Regions from separate parts of the Pseudomonas cavernicola genome, predicted to be linked through region 3. Evidence: predicted binding sites of a transcription regulator. Region 3 holds the regulator's gene; each other region holds the start of a gene.
What was found. Region 3 encodes FliA, which starts transcription of late flagellar genes. Its sites were predicted from a motif close to CTAAAGTTTNNNNNNNNNNNGCCGNTAA; they were not measured.

Region 1 (2,200 bases), on a different contig from region 3:
ACTCGCTGAGCATCGAGTAGGCCTTGGCCTTGTCGATGGACAGACCGATGTACCAGTTCACTGAAGGCAGGCCCTTGATCGGGGCGAAGGTGAGGATGCGGGTCTCGCCGTTCTGCTCGGTCTCGCTGAGCTCGGAGCTGATCCGTGGCGTGTCCTTGGGGAACACGTCCTTCAAGCTTTTCATCACCAGGCTCTTGTCCGGGTGCACCAGGATTTTGCCGTCAGCGCTGGCTAGGAAGGCATAGCCCAGGCCGTTGAAGTCCAGCGAGTTGATGATCTGCACCAGGGTCTGCAGGCTCAGGTCGCCGCCGACTACGCCAGCAGATTTGGCGGGGGTCGCGATGGTGATGATCAGCTCGCTGGTGGCGGCGTCGATATAGGGTTCGGTCAGCGTCGAGCCGCCGGCACTCATGGCGTCCTTGTACCAAGGCCGACTGCGGGGGTCGTAGCCATCCGGCATGGCGCTGTCCGGGCGCATGGTAAAACTGCCGTCCGCGCTGCCCAGGTAGGTGAAGGCGAAGGTCGAGGTCAGCGCTTTCTGCTCGAGCAGGCGGCTTACATGGTCCGGTGCGTTGTCACTGGCGATCGACTGGGCCGCGCTTTCCACCAGCAGGATGCGCCCGGACAGCCAGTTCTGGATATTGCCCGCGGTGACGTCACCCATCTCGTGCAGGTAGTTTCCCAGGTCGTCACGGATCGCATTGCGCTGCAGGTAGTCGTTATACAAGGTGAATAGCGAAAAGGCGGCGATGACCACCAGGGAGGCAGCGATCAGGATCTTGTGGCTGAATTTCAAGCTTTTTGTCATGGTTTTCTTGCGTCCAGGAAGGTCAGGCTCCAGTCTTAATCCGCTGCTTGCCGCCAAGGCGGAAGCATCCTGCTGGACGCAGCGGGGTCGCCTCCTGTGTCGGCAGCAACCCCACAAAGCTTTAACCCAGGGAGGGCAAGATGCCCGTAGCTAACCAATTCGTTCTCGGAGCTGATCCCTCCGGTCAGCCTGTCGGCCAGGCACTGCGCCTGGCCAACCGCCATGGCCTGATCGCGGGCGCCACCGGCACCGGTAAAACGGTGACCTTGCAGCGCCTGGTCGAGACCTTCAGTGATGCCGGGGTGGCGGTGTTCGCCGCGGATATCAAAGGCGACCTCTGCGGTCTCGGCGCCGTCGGCAATCCGCAGGGCAAGGTGGCGGAGCGTATCGCCGGGATGCCTTGGCTCAATCACCGCCCGCAGGCTTATCCGCTGACTCTGTGGGATATCCATGGGCAAAGCGGCCATCCGCTGCGCACCACGTTGAGTGAGATGGGCCCGCTGCTGCTGAGCAATCTGCTGGAACTCACCGACAGTCAGCAGGCCGCGCTGTATGCCACGTTTCAGGTGGCGGATCGCGAAGGTTTGTTGCTGCTCGATCTGAAAGACCTGAAGGCCCTGCTCAACCACCTGAAAGATCATCCCGAATTGCTTGGTGAGGATGGCGCGTTATTCACCGGCGGCTCAAGCCAGGCGCTTTTGCGTCGTCTGGCGACCCTTGAGCAGCAGGGCGCCGAAGCCTTGTTCGGTGAGCCGGCTTTGCAGTTGGAAGATATTCTCCAACCTGATGCCGATGGCCGTGGGCGTATTCATTTGATGGATGCCAGCCGGTTGGTACATGAGGCGCCAAAGGTTTACGCGACTTTCCTGTTGTGGCTGCTGGCCGAACTGTTCGAGCAACTGCCTGAGCGCGGTGATACGGATAAGCCGGTGTTGGCGCTGTTCTTCGACGAAGCACACCTGCTTTTTGCTGGCACGCCGAAGGCGTTGCAGGAGCGCTTGGAGCAAGTGGTACGACTGATCCGCTCGAAAGGCGTCGGCGTCTATTTCGTGACTCAATCGCCGAGTGACTTGCCAGACGATGTGCTGGCGCAGCTCGGTTTGCGCATTCAGCATGGTTTGCGCGCCTTTACGGCCAAAGAGCAGAAGTCCTTGCGTGCGGTAGCCGATGGTTTCCGGGCCAATCCGGCATTCGATACGCTGACGGTACTCACCGAGCTAGGCATTGGCGAAGCGTTGGTCAGCACCATGGAAGAGAAGGGTACGCCGGCGATGGTGCAGCGGGTGGCCATCGCACCGCCGCAGTCACGCATCGGCCCGCTCAGTGAGGCTGAGCGCGTGGCCTTGGTCCGGCAGTCGCCACAAGCCGGGCGCTACGATAAGCCGATTGATC
Region 2 (2,200 bases), 440 kb from region 3:
ATCCCCATCACACCTGCCGACACCGCCGACTGGATCTCGCGGACCATCTGTTCGATGTCGTAAGTCGCCACCGCAGTCTGATCCGCCAGCCGACGAACTTCGGTCGCCACCACGGCGAAGCCACGGCCGTACTCACCGGCCTTTTCCGCCTCGATGGCGGCATTGAGCGAGAGCAGGTTGGTCTGATCCGCCACCTTGACGATGGTGGTCACCACCTGGTTGATGTTGCCCGCCTTCTCGTTGAGGATCGCCAGCTTGGCGTTGACCAGCTCGGCGGCGCCCATCACATGGTTCATGGTGTCTTCCATCCGTGCCAGCCCGAGCTGACCGGAGCCCGCCAGCGCGGACGCCTGTTCCGCCGAGTAGGAAACCTCGGTCATGGTCCGCACCAGATCACGAGAGGTGGCCGCGATCTCGCGCGAGGTAGCGCCAATTTCCGTGGTGGTAGCGGCAGTTTCGCTGGCTGTCGCCTGCTGCTGCTTGGAGGTCGCGGCGATTTCAGTGACCGAAGTGGTGACTTGAATGGCCGAGCGCTGCGACTGGGAAACCAGCCCGGCCAGCTCCGTCACCATGGCATTGAAGCCAGTTTCGATGACACCGAATTCATCCTTGCGCGCCAGCGCCAGCCGCGAGCTCAGGTCGCCGCTGCGCATGACGCCGAGGATCTCGACGATGTGCTGCATGGGAGCCATGATCGCGCGCATCAACAGCAAGCCACAGATGGCGGCGGCGATTACCGCGAGCAGCAAGGTAATACCCATGCCGAGCTTTGCCGCTGCCACGGAAGAGACGATATCAGCAGTGGCACTGTCCACTGCCCGCTTGTTCCGCTCCAGCAGCTTATTCAGCAACTCCCGACCGTGCTGCCAGTCCGGCAGCAACTTTTCCTTCAGCTGGAGGCGCGCCTGCTCCGGTTGTTTCTGCACATACAAATCCAGCACGGCACTATGGAGTTGGTTGTACTCCTGCTGATGCTCTTGAAACTCTGCAAAGAGTGCACGATCGCTCTCTTCAAAGATGGTTTGCTCGTATTTGTCCAGCAACTCGACAACCTGCTCATCGTAGTTGCGGAACTGTTCAAGCTCCGCCTGACTGAGTGCCTTGCCGTCGTTCAGGCCAATCAACTGCTGGGTCAGCAACAGCTCCTCCGCCCAGATTCCACGGATCATGGAGCTGTAATAAAAGCCGGGCATGCCGTCGTCGTGAACCTGATCGGCACCCTTTCCTATGATCAACAGGCGGAAGTAGGACGACACGAACATCAACAACATGATGGCGATGATCACCGCAAAGCTCGCCAGGATGCGTTGGCGGAGGGTCCAGTTGTTCAAAATCATTCCCCTAGGGACTAGCCGTGCAGATGGTCTTATTCGGCGCCAGCAGCACAGTGCCGGGCCCGGCGACTGTAAAGGCCAGCCACCAAGCTCCGCAAGCACTCCAGCTCAGCAGCAGGCTTTATATATCAACGGATTATCGCCACCAACGGACAAAGCCTTTGGCTATGTCTGAGTTAGCTGTTGCAAGGCGCGCATCGAAACAGCGCAGAGCCTGTAGAAGAGCTGCCGTCTAGCCATCTAAATAAAAGATACAAATCATCAATAATCTATAAAACTCATTAAAATTACCCCCTCAAGAGCCATTGCCAGCGGCTTTCGCACCAGACCATGAAGATCAAACCATGATGACCCTGCGCCAGATCCGCCATTTCATTGCAGTTGCCGAAACCGGCTCGATTTCCGCGGCAGCCCAGGCGGTGTTTATCTCGCAATCGACTCTGACCCTGGCGATCCAGCAACTGGAGCAGGAGATCGGCGTCAGCCTGTTCAATCGCCACGCCAAGGGCATGACCCTGACCCACCAGGGCCACCAGTTTCTGCGCCAGGCGCACCTGATTCTGGCCACGGTGGATAATGCCAAACGCAGCCTGCAACAGAGCACCGACCAGGTTGCCGGCCAACTGACTATTGGCGTGACCAGCCTGGTCGCCGGCTATTACCTGGCGGACTTGCTTACCCGCTTCCAGCGCGCCTACCCCAACGTGGAAATCCGCGTGATGGAAGACGAGCGCCCGTATATCGAACACTTGCTGGTGAGCGGCGAGATCGACGTCGGCGTGCTGATCCTCTCTAACCTGGAAGACCGCCACGCCCTGCAAACCGAAGTGCTGACCCACTCGCCGCTGCGCCTCTGGCTGCCACCG
Region 3 (2,200 bases):
GCGCTCACTGCGAGCGAGGAACAACTCGATACGTTTGGCCAGTTCACGGAAAGCCTCCGCACCGAGTTCGCGGCGCATAAAGCGACCCCAGTCGGCACTCAGGCTTTGTGCTTCGCCACTCAGATCATTGACCAGCGGCGCGCTCTGTTCGACCAGGTCCATGGTGCGATTGGCCGCTTTCTCGGTCATCGTCACCACGTAGTTCAGCCGCTCGGTGGCATCGGTGATCTGCGAGACCTCCTGCGCATAAGGCACCCGCGGATCGAGCTGAAAATTGACGATGGCGTTGTGCAACTCGCGCGTCAGCTTGCCCACTTCGTGGTACAGACCGCGATCACGTGCCTTGTTGAGTTCATGGATAAGTTGCACCGCATCGCCGAAATTGCCTTTTTCCAGGCTATCGACCAGCTCACGGGCATGGGACTTCAGGGTCGACTCAAGGTCACCCATTGATAGATCGTTATGCTCCATAGTGCCCCCACGGCAGGCATCAGCCGTTAACCCGCTCGAAGATCTTTTCGATCTTTTCTTTCAGCACTTGGGCCGTGAACGGTTTAACCACATAACCATTCACCCCGGCTTGCGCCGCTTCGATAATTTGGTCGCGTTTGGCTTCAGCAGTCACCATCAACACCGGCAACTGTTTCAAACGCTCATCAGCCCGCACCGCGCGCAACAAATCGATGCCGGTCATACCGGGCATATTCCAGTCGGTGACTAGAAAGTCGAAGCTGCCGCTTTGCAACATCGGCAGTGCAGTGGTGCCATCATCGGCCTCAGCGGTATTGGTGAATCCCAAGTCACGCAAGAGGTTCTTGATGATCCGTCGCATCGTTGAGAAGTCGTCAACGATGAGGATTTTCATGTTCTTGTCCAAGTCGACCTCCGTACAGTCCTAAACGTATTCAGCACCTGAATACGCCGTTCAATCGTGAAACTGGCAGTACCGCTCAGCTCGCGCGCCACTCGCTCAGGCGTGCACGCAAACGAGCGGCACACTGGCTATGTAACTGGCTGACCCGCGACTCGCTGACCCCCAGCACTTCGCCAATTTCCTTGAGATTCAGTTCTTCGTCGTAATACAGCGACAACACCAACTGCTCGCGCTCCGGCAGGTTGGCGATGGCAGCCGCCAGCGCCGACTGGAAGCGTTCATCTTCCAGATCGCGCGAAGGCTCGACGTGGGTAATACCGGCGTCTTCACGCAGACCGGCATGCTCTCCGTCCTGTAACAGGTCGTCGAAACTGAACAAGCGGCTGCCCAAAGTGTCGCCAAGAATGCCGTAGTAATCCTCGAGACTCAATTGGAGTTCGGCCGCAACTTCTTGATCTTTAGCGTCTCGGCCTGTTCTGGCCTCAATTTTTCTGATCGCGTCACTGACCATCCGGCTATTGCGGTGCACCGAGCGCGGCGCCCAGTCCCCCTTGCGCACCTCATCCAGCATGGAGCCACGGATGCGAATCCCGGCAAAGGTTTCGAAGCTGGCACCTTTACTGGAGTCGTATTTTTTCGAAGCTTCGAGCAGGCCAATCATGCCGGCCTGGATCAGATCTTCCACCTGAACGCCGGCTGGCAAACGGGCCAGCAAGTGGTAGGCGATGCGTTTGACCAGCGGTGCATAGCGCTCGATCAACTGGTGCTGGGAATCCTGCGCCTGTGCCTTGCTGTACATACGAAGTCCATTGGCTGCTGTCATACGGCCGGATCAGCGATCGGTTGCTGCACCAGGCGCTCGACGAAAAATTCCAGATGCCCGCGTGGGTTGGCCGGCAATGGCCAGGTATCGACTTTCTGAGCTATCGCTTTGAACGCCAGCGAGCACTTCGAGCGCGGGAAAGCTTCGTAGACCGCGCGTTGTTTCTGCACAGCCTTGCGGACTGACTCATCGTAGGGCACAGCGCCAACGTACTGCAGCGCCACGTCGAGGAACCGATCAGTCACTTTGGTCAGCTTGGCGAAGAGATTACGGCCCTCTTGCGGGCTATGTGCCATGTTGGCCAGCACGCGAAAACGGCTCATACCGTGGTCGCGATTGAGCAGTTTGATCAGCGCGTAGGCGTCCGTGATCGAGGTCGGCTCATCGCACACGACCACTATGACTTCCTGGGCGGCACGCACGAAGCTGACCACCGCATCGCCAATCCCGGCGGCGGTATCGATCACCAGCACGTCGAGGTTGTCACTGATCTCGCTGAATGC

Region 1: the regulator FliA is predicted to act here: its motif matches at 905-932, upstream of D3879_RS13900 (methyl-accepting chemotaxis protein).
Region 2: the regulator FliA is predicted to act here: its motif matches at 1,471-1,498, upstream of D3879_RS19515 (methyl-accepting chemotaxis protein).

Annotation. Positions count from the first base shown of each region.
Region 1 is NZ_QYUR01000002.1:2,923,157-2,925,356, reverse strand. Features, by position in the region: gene D3879_RS13900 (methyl-accepting chemotaxis protein) at 1-808, opposite strand, end outside; gene D3879_RS13895 (helicase HerA-like domain-containing protein) at 949-2,200, shown strand, end outside.
Region 2 is NZ_QYUR01000006.1:722,471-724,670, forward strand. Features, by position in the region: gene D3879_RS19515 (methyl-accepting chemotaxis protein) at 1-1,337, opposite strand, end outside; gene D3879_RS19520 (LysR family transcriptional regulator) at 1,679-2,200, shown strand, end outside.
Region 3 is NZ_QYUR01000006.1:287,275-289,474, forward strand. Features, by position in the region: gene D3879_RS17400 (protein phosphatase CheZ) at 1-471, opposite strand, end outside; gene D3879_RS17405 (chemotaxis response regulator CheY) at 491-865, opposite strand; gene fliA (RNA polymerase sigma factor FliA) at 951-1,697, opposite strand; gene fleN (flagellar synthesis regulator FleN) at 1,694-2,200, opposite strand, start outside.